3 regions of the Pectobacterium sp. A5351 genome follow, and region 3 is predicted to be linked to each of the others. Evidence: predicted binding sites of a transcription regulator. Region 3 holds the regulator's gene; each other region holds the start of a gene.
What was found. Region 3 encodes CRP, which controls carbon source genes, mostly activating them, when cyclic AMP is high. Its sites were predicted from a motif close to ATGTGANNNNNNTCACAT; they were not measured.
Positions count from the first base shown of each region.

Region 1: the regulator CRP is predicted to act here: its motif matches at 2,431-2,448, upstream of O1Q74_RS03230 (iron-containing alcohol dehydrogenase).
Region 2: the regulator CRP is predicted to act here: its motif matches at 2,483-2,500, upstream of glpT (glycerol-3-phosphate transporter).

Region 1 is NZ_CP116477.1:688,735-693,054, reverse strand. It holds gene O1Q74_RS03240 (D-threonate 4-phosphate dehydrogenase) at 71-1,051, opposite strand; gene dtnK (D-threonate kinase) at 1,044-2,372, opposite strand; gene O1Q74_RS03230 (iron-containing alcohol dehydrogenase) at 2,608-3,744, shown strand; gene O1Q74_RS03225 (dihydrodipicolinate synthase family protein) at 3,948-4,320, shown strand, end outside.
Region 2 is NZ_CP116477.1:4,025,103-4,029,422, forward strand. It holds gene glpB (glycerol-3-phosphate dehydrogenase subunit GlpB) at 1-702, opposite strand, end outside; gene glpA (anaerobic glycerol-3-phosphate dehydrogenase subunit A) at 692-2,359, opposite strand; gene glpT (glycerol-3-phosphate transporter) at 2,674-4,023, shown strand; gene glpQ (glycerophosphodiester phosphodiesterase) at 4,099-4,320, shown strand, end outside.
Region 3 is NZ_CP116477.1:3,915,588-3,919,907, forward strand. It holds gene O1Q74_RS18075 (phosphoribulokinase) at 32-901, shown strand; gene O1Q74_RS18080 (OsmC family protein) at 1,013-1,420, opposite strand; gene crp (cAMP-activated global transcriptional regulator CRP) at 1,797-2,429, shown strand; gene argD (bifunctional acetylornithine/succinyldiaminopimelate transaminase) at 2,588-3,814, opposite strand; gene O1Q74_RS18095 (aminodeoxychorismate synthase component II) at 3,934-4,320, opposite strand, start outside.

The sequences.
Region 1 (4,320 bases), 1.2 Mb from region 3:
GCAATGCGCACTGTATCGCGTTTTATTCGCTGACAAAACCATGCCATCAATGGTGATGAGTTAGCCTGAATCAGGCCAACTGCATCGCGAGCTGAATAGAGATCGCCATGCTTTCAGACTTCGCTTTACCCGTCCAGGCAATGTCAAACGCCGTGCCATGATCGGCTGAGGTGCGGATAAACGGCAAACCTGCGGTGATGTTTACCCCATCATAGAAGCCCAGCAGCTTGAGCGGAATGTGCCCCTGATCGTGATACATCGCCACCACCATGTCGTACAGGCCTTCATACGCCTGCAAATAGACGGTATCCGGCGGGCACGGGCCATAAACATCAATGCCTTTGGCCTTCATGGCTTCAACCGATGGCGACACAATTTTGATCTCTTCGTCACCAAACAGGCCATTCTCGCCTGCATGCGGGTTAACCCCAGCCACGGCGATACGCGGGTGGGTAAAACCGACGCGCTTGAGGAACACATCCGCCATGTCGATCACCGTTTCCACACGATCGCGGTTCAGCGTATCCAGGAATTTACGCAGCGCGATGTGCGTTGAAACATGGATAACCTTCAACTTATCGGTATACAGCACCATCGCATAGTCGCGGCTGTTGGTCAGTTTCGCCAGCAGTTCGGTGTGGCCAGGGTAGAGATGCCCCGCAGAGTGCAACGCTTCTTTATTTAGCGGCGCAGTCGCAATCGCGTGGACTTCACCCGCCATCGCCAGCGCCGTTGCTTTCTTGATGCAGCGATAAGCCAAATCGCCCGCCTGTGCCTGAACGACGCCAGGCTCCAACGCCTGAGGATCTTCCAGCGGCTCATCAATGATGTTGATGACACCCGGCGCGAAGAGCGCGTCAGCCGGCTTATCAATGATTTTCAGCTCGACGGCTGGCACCACATTCAGCGCCAGAATACGTCGCATCGTCTGTACGCAGCCCACCACCACGGCAGACGCGCCGGAAAGCTCGCCTTCGGCCAGAGACTTGATAATAATTTCCGGTCCAATCCCTGCCGGATCCCCCATCGTTACCGCAATAATTTTACTCACTGACCTTCTCCTCAATAAAACGTAAAACGTCGCGCAAAGTAGTTTCGTTGCCAAAACCCCCCGCTTTAGTCATCACAAGGGTCGTGCCGATAACGCTGTTCAGCAGGTATCCCCAGGGCACGCAGGATGCGATTTGCCCTTTAATCTGAAAGCCGGTCGCACCCAGTGCTGTTGCCACGGCAATCGCAATGTCACCACCGGATAAATACAACCCACCCGGCAAAAACCGGTTAGATTTGCCCACTCCCGGGCCATCGAGAGCCTGAACAATGCTGCGCGTAAGTTCCCCCAGATAGTGGCTGATCGTTTCGCCAAGCTGCTGTCGGCTAAGCCCAAGCTGCTGGCACCGCGCGTCGATCTCGAAGCGCTGATGTTCGTTATGACAGGTACGAATAATGCAATGCTGACCGTTCATCAATGCCTTCACCGCCTCCTCACATAGGGAAACCATGACAGTCGATGAATGGGGTGAAAATATCGCGTTGATATCGATCTCAACCAGCGTGACATCGCCGCGAAGTCTGGCGGCTGCAATCTGTTTTTGAGCGATATCGCTCATTGACCCAACGACAGCCAGTAGCGGCCTCTCCGTTTTGCGCGTAAAATCCTGCGCGTTCGCCAGCGCTTCACTCAGGCCTGCCGAACCGACCAGTAAAGGACGGAACGGTAACGCCCTGGCGGCGTCAACAATATGCGTCAGATCGTCCTGCACATCCGTATCAAGAATAATCAGACGTACGCCCTCATCCGCCAACTGCTGCAAACGGTGGGCTAAATTGGCCTGACGGACATCATCAAGGTGTATTTCCGCCACAGCTAAGGCAGTTTGCTCCGCCAGACGGGCTGCGATAGAAGCTGAGGCCACCGGTGTTTTGGGATCGCTGGCAAATTCCGTGTCGGTAAGCAAACGACCATTCACCCAGACCTCCCCTTTGCGGGTCACACGTCCCAGCGTCGGTGAAGCGGCGGCAATCAACGCAATGGGTATCCCTGTGGCAAAGAGAGCAGCGGTCACTTCTGCGCCCAGATTCCCACGCAGCGTCGAATCAATTTTCTTAACAATCCAGCCCTGACCACCGACGGTCAACCATGCTTCAACCGCTGCGGTAGTGCGCTGGAATGCTGTCTCTTCACTCGCCGCACGGCTATCGGTGTTAATCACCACCGCGTCACCCAGTAAATCTGCATGCAGTTTATTAACGTCAAAAACGACGCTAACCCGCGCGCCATGCTGCGCCAGACCGACACCCGCATCATTGGCACCCGTAAAGTCATCAGCGACCACTAATACCTGTTCTGCTGATTGCTGCACGTTCGACATACTCCATCCCCGGTTCATGATTGCCTGACAATGATTATATTGAATCACATTTGATTATATGTGAGCAATATCAAATTATTTAAAAGGAATTTCACCTATAAATTATCACCACGATGTGGCAAATGGCGTTTGGTTATGATGAAAACCGCACCATTTGACTGAAATTAATCACCATCGCAACCATTATCATCGCGATAACGCTCTGGCGAAGAAGAGAAAAGGCAAGGTAATAAGCATGAACATCAATAGCACTATCCTCAGCGGTTACCGGGTACTTCAGGACATTAGTCACCTGTTGACGGGGAAACAGCACGTTTTATTTGTCACCGACAAAAACATCGTCGGGCTGCCTGACGTTCAGGCGCTGATCGCACAAATTAAGCAAGCCGTTCCGCAGGTTCTGTTGGTTGATAATGTTCCTGCCGAGCCAAGCCAGCATGACGTAGCCCAGATACTGAGCCAACTCACGCAAACCCAGACCGATCTGGTGATCGGCGTCGGTGGCGGTAGCGTGCTGGATGTCGCCAAACTGCTTTCCGTACTGTGCGCGGGCGATGATACCGTCACGCTGGATAGCCTGCTGGCAGGAGAGAAGCCGACTCGCCGCACGACATCTCTGCTCATCCCGACCACCGCAGGAACCGGCTCAGAAGCCACGCCGAATGCCATTCTGGCGATCCCGGAAAAAGAGACCAAAGTCGGTATTATCACGCCAGTGATGCTGCCAGATTACGTTGCACTGGTGCCGGAGCTGACCATCAGCATGCCGTCACATATCGCCGCGTCAACGGGTATTGATGCGCTCTGCCACCTGATTGAGTGTTTCACTTCAACGATTGCCAACCCGGTCAGCGACAACTACGCACTGATTGGCCTGAAAAAGCTGTTCGCCAACCTCGAAACCTCCGTGCGCGAACCGAACAATATGGAAGCCAAGCTGAATATGCTGTGGGCGTCCTATTACGGCGGGGCTGCTATTGCCCACTCCGGTACGCATCTGGTTCACGCCATGTCTTACCCGCTGGGCGGCAAGTACCACATCCCACACGGCGTGGCGAACGCCATCCTGCTCGCCCCTTGCATGCGCTTCGTGCAGGACGCTGCACAGGACAAATTCGCACAGGCGTATGACCTGCTGCCGGATGCCGATCTGACGCTGAGTACCGCGGAAAAAGCACAGGCGCTGGTGACCTATTTCAGCGAGTTGGTCAAACGCCTCAACCTTCCCAACACCTTACAACAGCTCGGCGTGGAAAAAGATCACCTGCCTTATCTGGTTGATGCCGCGTTACAGGTTCAGCGCCTGATGAAAAACGTGCCGACACAGGTCAGTGCCGACGATGTGCGTGAGGTCTATCTGACCCTGTTTTAACCGCATGGCGCTAAATACTACCGATCGTTTAAGCATCGAGATACACGGGACGACCACAGGGGTGAGGCGTCCCTACGGGAACCTCCTCCGGTGTTTCCCCTAACAACGGACTTAAGTGTAAGTATTCGGTTTTAAATAATGTGGTTTTAAGTAGAACAGTTTTAAGTTTTCACCTTTTTGATTACGTGTCACGAGGAAGAACAATGAGTAAAAACATTACCGGCGTCCTGACCGCCATCGTCACGCCGTTTGATAACCAGGGCGAATTTAACCCCGCTGCCATGCGCCTTCAGGTGCAGCGCCAGATGCGCTACGGCAACGGTATTTTTTGTAACGGCACCAACGGTGAGTTTTTCGTCCTGCACACCGATGAGAAAGTCGCCGTCACTGAAACCTGCGTTGATGAAGTCGCCGGAAAAGTGCCGGTTGTCGGCCACATCGGTGAAATCTCCACGCGGGAAACCATCAAGCTCGGTAAGCGCATCGCCGCGCTGGGTGTTGATGCCGTTTCGGTCATCACCCCGTATTTCATCCCACTCAAACAGGAAGAACTGATTGCCCACTACACCGCCGTCG
Region 2 (4,320 bases), 110 kb from region 3:
CGCGGGGCTATCCAATCCCAAACAGGCGGGCATGATGATGGCATCGTTACCGTTGGCCAGAAGCGACAACTCCTCCACCAGCGCCGAGCGATTTTCTGGTCGGTCGAGCACCCGGGCGATATTTACCGCACGGAATTCACTGGGGTTTTGGCGTAACCGATCCAGAACTGGCAGCTTGAGTTCATCACTGCGCGCCGCAATTCCCTGCGTCTGAAGCGTGCCAGCCACGATACGGGATTGAAAATCCAGAAAGCCTTCAATACCGGCAATCAACGGATTATCGCCAAATCGGGAATCCGGCAGACCACGCGTGACGCCATCGACCGGGCTCAGCCAGCATGAACGAAACTTACCTAGCGGCATCATGCGCCAGTGGTTCTGTTGATGATTACCTCGCAGAGTGATAGTGCTGCGCTCCAGCAATGCTTCAACCTGTGGCAACAGTGCGGCAACCGCCGCTGCTCCCATACGCGAATAAGGGTGGTGAGGAGCCTGACGCGCCAGCTCGTCTAGTGCCTCAAGCGGCTGGCTCACGGGCTGTCCGTCAGGGAGATGGGAGAGTAAATCCAGCGCACCGGAAGAAAAATGCAGCGCATTCTGTCCGGCGCTAATAATCGCGCAGCGTTTCCCCTGCTCCACTAAGCGGATACCGCAGGTCAGCCCTGCCAGCCCGCCACCGATAATCACAACGTCATAACGCATGGCGATCCTCCTGACTGTCGCTGGCCGTCAGGCCGCACAAGCCCTGATAAATCCAGCTGGTAAACTCGCTTTCACGCAGGGCATTGCCCCAGGCAATCGGCCGAATGCCTTTCCAGCGTTCGTTCAAAAACTGGCTGAGCTGCGTGAGCGACTGCCCCGGCGTCGCAGTACCCAGACGGCACAACAGACCGGCCGCACGACAGGCGCACAGTTCCCCCTGACAGGTGCCCATGCCAACGCGAGTACGCCGACGCAGGTCAATCAGGTTATTCACTTGCAACGATTCCACGGCGTAGCGCACTTCTCCCGCCGTCACGGCCTCACATTCACACACCAGGCTGCGATCAAGACGTTCACCGGACAACATTCTTCCGGCACGTTCACCGTGGCGATAAATCGCCGACCCGCGCAGCGGTGCCGAGAGCGGTTTTGCCGCAGGATAAGCAGACAGCGCATGGGGAACGGTTTTCACTTCATCCAGTGATTCCGATCCGGGCAGCGGCGTCTGTGCCGTCGAGCAGGCCACGTCATGACCCAGCTTTTTGCAGATGGCGTCCGTCACCCACTCCGCCATCAGTCGGTAGGTCATCAGCTTGCCGCCGGTGATCGTGATAAACCCTTCCAGCCCGTCGCGGCTGGCATGGTCGAGCAGCACAATGCCGCGACTTACGCTACGCCCGCTGGGGTCACTGTCGTTGGCAACAAGAGGACGGACGCCAGCATAGGCGCGCAAAATTCGCGTGCTCGCCAGAGACGGCGCCAGCATGGAACCTTCGCGCATCAGCGTTTCCACCTCAGCAGGCGTCACCAGCATATTGTCGATTTGGTCGTAGTCGATGTGAGTTGAGGTCGTACCAATCAGCGAAATGGTATCGCCCGGCACCAGAATGTCGGCATCCGCCGGTTTACGGCAGCGGTTGATCACCATGTTGTTGATGCGGTGCCCAAGAATCAGCAGTGCGCCTTTTGCCGGAAACATACGCACGCGCAGATCGGCATATTCCGCAATGTGTTGTCCCCAGATACCGCCAGCGTTGACGACCACCTGTGCGTATATTTCCGTTTCCACACCTTTTTTATGGTCGAAAACGCGCACGCCGGTAACCCGATCGCCCTGACGAATCAGTCCGATAACTTCATGATAGGTCAAGACTTCCGCGCCGTGCTCGCAGGCATCGATCATGTTGGCTGCCGTCAGGCGAAAGGGATCGACAGAACCATCCGGCACGCGCACCGCGCCAATCAATGTAGGGTTTGCCGCTGGCTCCAACCTAAGCGCTTCCTGCGGATCCATTGCCTGCGCGCGAATCCCCGCCTGCTGACAGGCGGTAATAAATTGCGCCTGCCAGCCGAGATCGTCTTCTGGCAAGGTGATAAACAGGCCGTCGGTGGGTTCAATACAGTGGCGGGCGATCCGCCGGAGAATCTGATTTTCTTCAATACATTCGCGAGCAGACTCGCCATCGGTTACCGCGTAGCGGGCACCGCTGTGTAACAGGCCGTGGTTACGCCCAGTCGCACCGGTCGCAATATCATAACGTTCAAGCAGCAGGCAGCGCAGTCCGCGCAGGGCGCAATCCCTTGCAGTACCTGCTCCCGTCGCGCCACCGCCGATGACAACCACGTCAGTTTCACGCCAGTTCCCCGTGTTTTTCATTCTGTTCTCGTTCCAGGCGGAGGGTATGTATGTTGCTATTGGGACACAGAAAGAAGGGTTAATGTTTGATAAAGAGCAAAAACGAACACTAAACGAAAATAAAGAGGTGTCTAAAAACAATAAGTGTGATTAAGGTCACTAAAACCACACTGTGTAATTTTCCGATTCTGTTAACATGAGCGCAAAAATCGTCACAGTTTCATAAAAGTGTAACATTAGCGTCATGAATCACACTCATTTGCACGCTATCCCCTTACAATAACGTTCGTAATAGAACAAAAAAGCTATCGTTTTTTTTCGCATTGGAGATATCTATGCTGAGTATTTTTAGGCCCGCAGCCCACCAGGCGCGCGTATCGCAGGATCGTGTCGATCCCCTCTATCGCCGTCTGCGCTGGCAGATTTTCATGGGGATCTTTTTTGGCTACGCCGCCTACTATCTGGTACGTAAAAACTTCGCACTCGCCATGCCTTACCTGATTGAACAGGGCTTCTCGCGCGGCGATCTTGGTTTTGCGCTGTCCGGCATTTCCATTGCCTACGGTTTTTCCAAATTCATCATGGGTTCGGTATCTGACCGTTCCAACCCGCGCGTGTTCTTGCCTGCTGGTCTGATTCTGGCCGCTGCCGTTATGCTGTTCATGGGCTTCGTACCGTGGGCAACGTCCAGCATTGCGATTATGTTCGTTCTGCTGTTCCTGTGCGGATGGTTCCAGGGAATGGGATGGCCACCGTGCGGACGCACCATGGTTCACTGGTGGTCACAGAAAGAACGTGGTGGCATCGTGTCCGTGTGGAACTGTGCTCACAACGTCGGCGGCGGTATTCCTCCGCTGCTGTTCCTGCTGGGTATGGCCTGGTTCAACGACTGGAAAGCCGCGCTCTACATGCCAGCCTTCGCCGCGATTCTGGTTGCGCTGATTGCCTTTGCGCTGATGCGTGATACCCCGCAATCCTGTGGTTTGCCGCCAATCGAAGAGTACAAAAACGACTATCCGGTTGATTATAATGAGAAAGCAGAAGAAGAACTGACGGCTAAGCAGATTTTCATGCAGTACGTTTTCCCGAACAAACTGCTGTGGTACATCGCTATCGCCAACGTCTTCGTTTACCTGCTGCGTTACGGCATCCTCGACTGGTCACCGACTTATCTGAAAGAAGTGAAACACTTCGCACTGGATAAATCGTCCTGGGCCTACTTCCTGTACGAATACGCGGGTATTCCGGGTACGCTGCTGTGCGGCTGGATGTCCGATAAAGTGTTCAAAGGTAACCGTGGCGCAACGGGCGTGTTCTTTATGACGCTGGTGACGATAGCGACCATCGTGTACTGGATGAACCCAGCCGGTAATCCGGGTGTGGATATGGCCTGTATGATCGTCATCGGCTTCCTGATTTACGGCCCGGTGATGCTGATTGGTCTGCACGCACTGGAGCTGGCACCGAAGAAAGCAGCAGGTACAGCAGCGGGCTTCACTGGCCTGTTCGGCTACCTCGGTGGCTCCGTTGCCGCTAGCGCCATCGTCGGCTACACCGTTGACTTCTTCGGTTGGGACGGCGGCTTCATGGTGATGATCGGCGGCAGCATTCTGGCGGTACTTCTGCTGATTGTTGTTATGCTGAATGAGAAAAAACATAAAGCAGAGTTAGCCAACCGCGCTTAACCCGCTCTTGTAAGCATCCCTCTGGCGGCGTCATGATGACGCCGCCTTTCTCTCAACAGAAAGAGGTTTGATCGCATGAACGTTACCGTAACATCCCTACTCTCCGCCCTCGCACTCTCCATGTCCTTGAGTGCCTCCAGTCACGCGAGTGATCCCGCTTCATCAACCACCAAAATCGTCATTGCCCACCGTGGCGCCAGCGGCTATCTGCCCGAGCATACGCTTCCGGCCAAGGCAATGGCCTACGCTCAGGGTGCAGATTATCTGGAGCAGGATCTGGTGCTCACCAAAGATAAC
Region 3 (4,320 bases):
CGGGCATCGCGATCACGGAGTTACGCGCCTTATGTCACATCAGCATCCGATTATTGCGGTTACCGGCTCCAGCGGGGCGGGAACAACGACAACCAGCCTGGCCTTCCGTAAGATTTTTCAGCAGCTTGACCTGCGAGCCGCCCAGCTGGAAGGGGACAGTTTTCACCGCTATACCCGCCCAGAAATGGATATGGCCATTCGCAAAGCACGTGATTTAGGACGCCACATCAGCTACTTCGGCCCGGAAGCGAATGACTTCAGCCTGCTGGAACAGTCGTTTATCGAATATGGCCTGCACGGCCGCGGTCAGACGCGTAAATACCTTCATACTTACGATGAAGCGATTCCCTATAATCAGGTTCCCGGAACCTTCACGCCGTGGGAGCCGATGCCGGAACCCACCGACATTCTGTTTTATGAAGGGCTGCACGGCGGTGTGGTCACCGAGCAAAACGACGTGGCACAGCATGTCGATTTGCTCGTCGGCGTGGTGCCGATCGTCAACCTGGAATGGATCCAAAAGCTGATTCGTGATGTCAATGAACGTGGTCACTCGCGTGAAGCGGTGATGGATTCCGTCGTCCGTTCGATGGAAGACTACATCACCTACATCACCCCGCAGTTCTCTCGTACGCACATCAACTTCCAGCGCGTACCCACCGTGGACACCTCCAACCCGTTTGCTGCCAAATCGATCCCGTCACTGGATGAAAGCTTCGTCGTTATTCACTTTCAGGGGTTGGATAATATTGATTACCCCTATCTGCTGGCCATGTTGCAGGGATCGTTTATCTCCCACATCAACACGTTGGTCGTTCCCGGCGGGAAAATGGGGCTGGCGATGGAGCTCATCATGGCACCGCTGGTGCAGCGGTTAATTGAAGGGAAAACCATCGAATAAGCATCGAGATATACGGGCGACCACAGGGTGAGGCCTCCCTGCGGGAACCTCCCCCTGTGTTTCCGCTAATAACAGGCTTAAGTGACCAGAATTAGTACCCAGAGAAAGGGATTATTCCAGCACTCTAATTTCGTGGCTGTGCGTTACCTCAACGGCTTTGCCCAGCATCAGTGCCACAGAGCAGTATTTTTCCGCTGATAGTGCGACAGCTCGCTCAACGGCTTTGTCGGTCAGCCCTTTTCCCGTCACGATAAAATGCAGATTGATATGGGTAAATAAACGCGGCGCGTCAGACCGGCGCTCTGACGTCAGTTTCACTTCGCAGTCCGCCACATCGTTGCGGCCTTTTTGCAGAATCGACACCACATCAATCGCGCTGCATCCCCCCACAGACATCAACACCATTTCCATCGGACTGGGCGCTTTATCACCGGAATTACCGTCCATCAAGATCTGGTGCCCTGACGCGGATTCGCCCAAAAACGTTAAGCCTTCAACCCATTTTACCCGTGCCTGCATGGTGCCTCTCCACTAAAAATTTTTTGAAAATTTATACCGTTACTGTACAAAAACCAGCGTTAATCAGAGCTTTGTCATGCTGAAGCGAGACAACACAAGACACGTCCTTAAAGCTGTGTTAAAACGAAAATAGAATAGACCTTTTCTGGACAAACCCAGAAACGAAGAAGATGATGACGTAGCCGGACATACCCCAGCCACGTTTACGGTGCGGCAAGGCAGCAACCGGAAAATCAAGGGTACAGTGGTTCCAGTATATTCCCTGACGTCATTCTGCCTAGACTGAATTTTATTTTTTTTAGCAGTTAAACACGCCGTACAGGGAACTCTGACCCCTGTAATTTGCGCAGTGAATTACAACAGAGGATGATAGCGAATGGTTCTCGGCAAACCGCAAACAGACCCAACTCTCGAATGGTTCCTTTCCCATTGTCATATCCACAAGTATCCATCGAAGAGCACGCTTATTCACCAAGGTGAAAAAGCAGAAACGCTTTACTACATCGTGAAAGGCTCTGTCGCAGTGCTAATCAAAGATGAAGAAGGCAAGGAAATGATCCTTTCCTACCTCAATCAGGGCGATTTTATCGGCGAGCTCGGCCTGTTTGAAGAAGGTCAGGAACGCAGCGCTTGGGTGCGGGCAAAAACCGCCTGTGAAGTGGCTGAAATTTCCTATAAAAAGTTCCGCCAGCTCATTCAGGTTAACCCAGATATCCTCATGCGTCTGTCTGCGCAAATGGCAAGCAGACTCCAGGTTACTTCAGAGAAAGTCGGCAACCTCGCCTTCCTTGATGTGACCGGCCGTATTGCTCAAACGCTACTCAACCTGGCCAAACAACCTGATGCCATGACGCATCCAGATGGCATGCAAATAAAAATTACTCGTCAGGAAATTGGGCAAATCGTTGGCTGCTCGCGTGAAACCGTGGGCCGCATTCTGAAAATGTTAGAAGACCAGAACCTGATCTCTGCGCACGGTAAAACGATTGTCGTTTACGGCACTCGCTAAATCCCTGCCGCTGTACCCTACCAATAAAAAAGCGTGAAGCCTCGGCCTCAGGCTTTTTTTATGGCGAGCTTCCTGCTCGCCACCCTTCGGGCCGTTGCTGACGCAACGTTGAAAAACGTTCCCTACGTTTTTTTATGGCTGCTCTTTTGAGAGCGCACTCAGTTTGCTGCGTTAACAACCTGTGCGACGGCTTTTGCAAACTTATCCATCCCCTGCACAATGTCGTCTTCATCAATGATCAAAGACGGCACAAAGCGGATGACGTTCGGCCCTGCCATCAGTACCATCAGGCCCTGAGCCGTTGCAGCAGCCAAAAACTCGCCTGCACGACCATGCCACTGCGATTTCAGTTCTGCCCCCAACAACAGCCCCATACCGCGAACCTGCTCAAATACGCCGTACTGCTGGTTGATTTTCTCCAGTTCACTGACAAAGCGAGCGTGCCGATCTGCGACACCTGACAGCACTTCCGGCGTATTGATGATATCCAGCGCCGCTTCCGCCACCGCACAGGCCAGCGGGTTGCCGCCGTAGGTGGTTCCGTGTACCCCCACCGTCATCGCAGAGGCAATCTCTTCCGTCGTCAGCATCGCACTAATCGGGAAACCGCCGCCCAGCGCTTTAGCGGTGGTGAGAATATCCGGCGTAATACCGTAATGCATATAGCTGAATAATTTACCGGTACGACCCATCCCACTCTGCACTTCATCAAATACCAGCAGCGCCTTGTGTTGATTGCACAGCTCGCGAACACCTTGCAAAAACTCAGGCGTAGCAGGCGTAATGCCGCCCTCACCCTGAATCGGCTCCAGCACGACGGCACAGGTGTGATCGTCCATCACTGCTTTGACCGCAGCCAAATCGTTGAAAGGAACATGGACAATATCCGCCGGCTTAGGCCCGAAGCCATCGGCATATTTAGGCTGTCCGCCAACCGAGACAGTGAACAGCGTCCGGCCATGGAATGCATTGTAGAAGGCAATGATCTTGGTTTTATACGGGCTATGACGTTTAACCGCATAGTGACGTGCCAGTTTAAATGCCGCTTCGTTAGCTTCAGCGCCGGAGTTAACAAAGAACACGCGATCGGCAAAAGTGGCATCAATCAATTTGCTGGCGAGACGTAGCGCAGGTTCGTTGGTGAAAATATTGCTGGTGTGCCACAGCTTTTCACCCTGTTGCTGCAATGCGTTCACCAGTGCAGGATGGCAGTGACCCAGTGCCGTAACCGCAATGCCACCAGAGAAATCAATATACTCGCGGCCATCCTGATCCCAGACGCGGCTCCCTTTACCTTTCACTGGTACAAACTTCGCGGGTGCATAAACCGGCAAAATCACTTTATCGTGAGTATCCCGTGTCACTGCTTTCTGCTCTGCTGCCATTTGCTGCCTCACTCTGCTGTCCATCATATCGGAATGAAAATATAGTCAATAAATATGCATAAAAAATCAATAACAGGCAATATTAAATCGGCTATTGGAGAGAATAACTCTCTATATGGCTAAATTTTAAGGAAATTATCCAAAAGTTGATGCCCTTGCTGGCTGAGAATGCTTTCTGGATGAAACTGCACTCCCTCCAGCGGCAATACGCGATGGCGGATTCCCATAATTTCGTCACGTTTTCCTTCCGATTCGCTCCAGGCCGTAACCTCAAAGCAATCGGGTAGAGAGGCGGAATCAATGATGAGTGAATGATAGCGGGTAACCGTCAAAGGCTGAGCTAGCCCCGTAAAAACGCCTGTATTGCTGTGCGCAATCGCAGACGTTTTCCCGTGCATGACCTGCCGTGCCCGCACCACGCGCGCGCCGAACGCCTGCCCCATCGCCTGATGGCCAAGGCATACGCCCAGAATCGGTAATTTATCGGCGAAGTGACGGATTGCAGC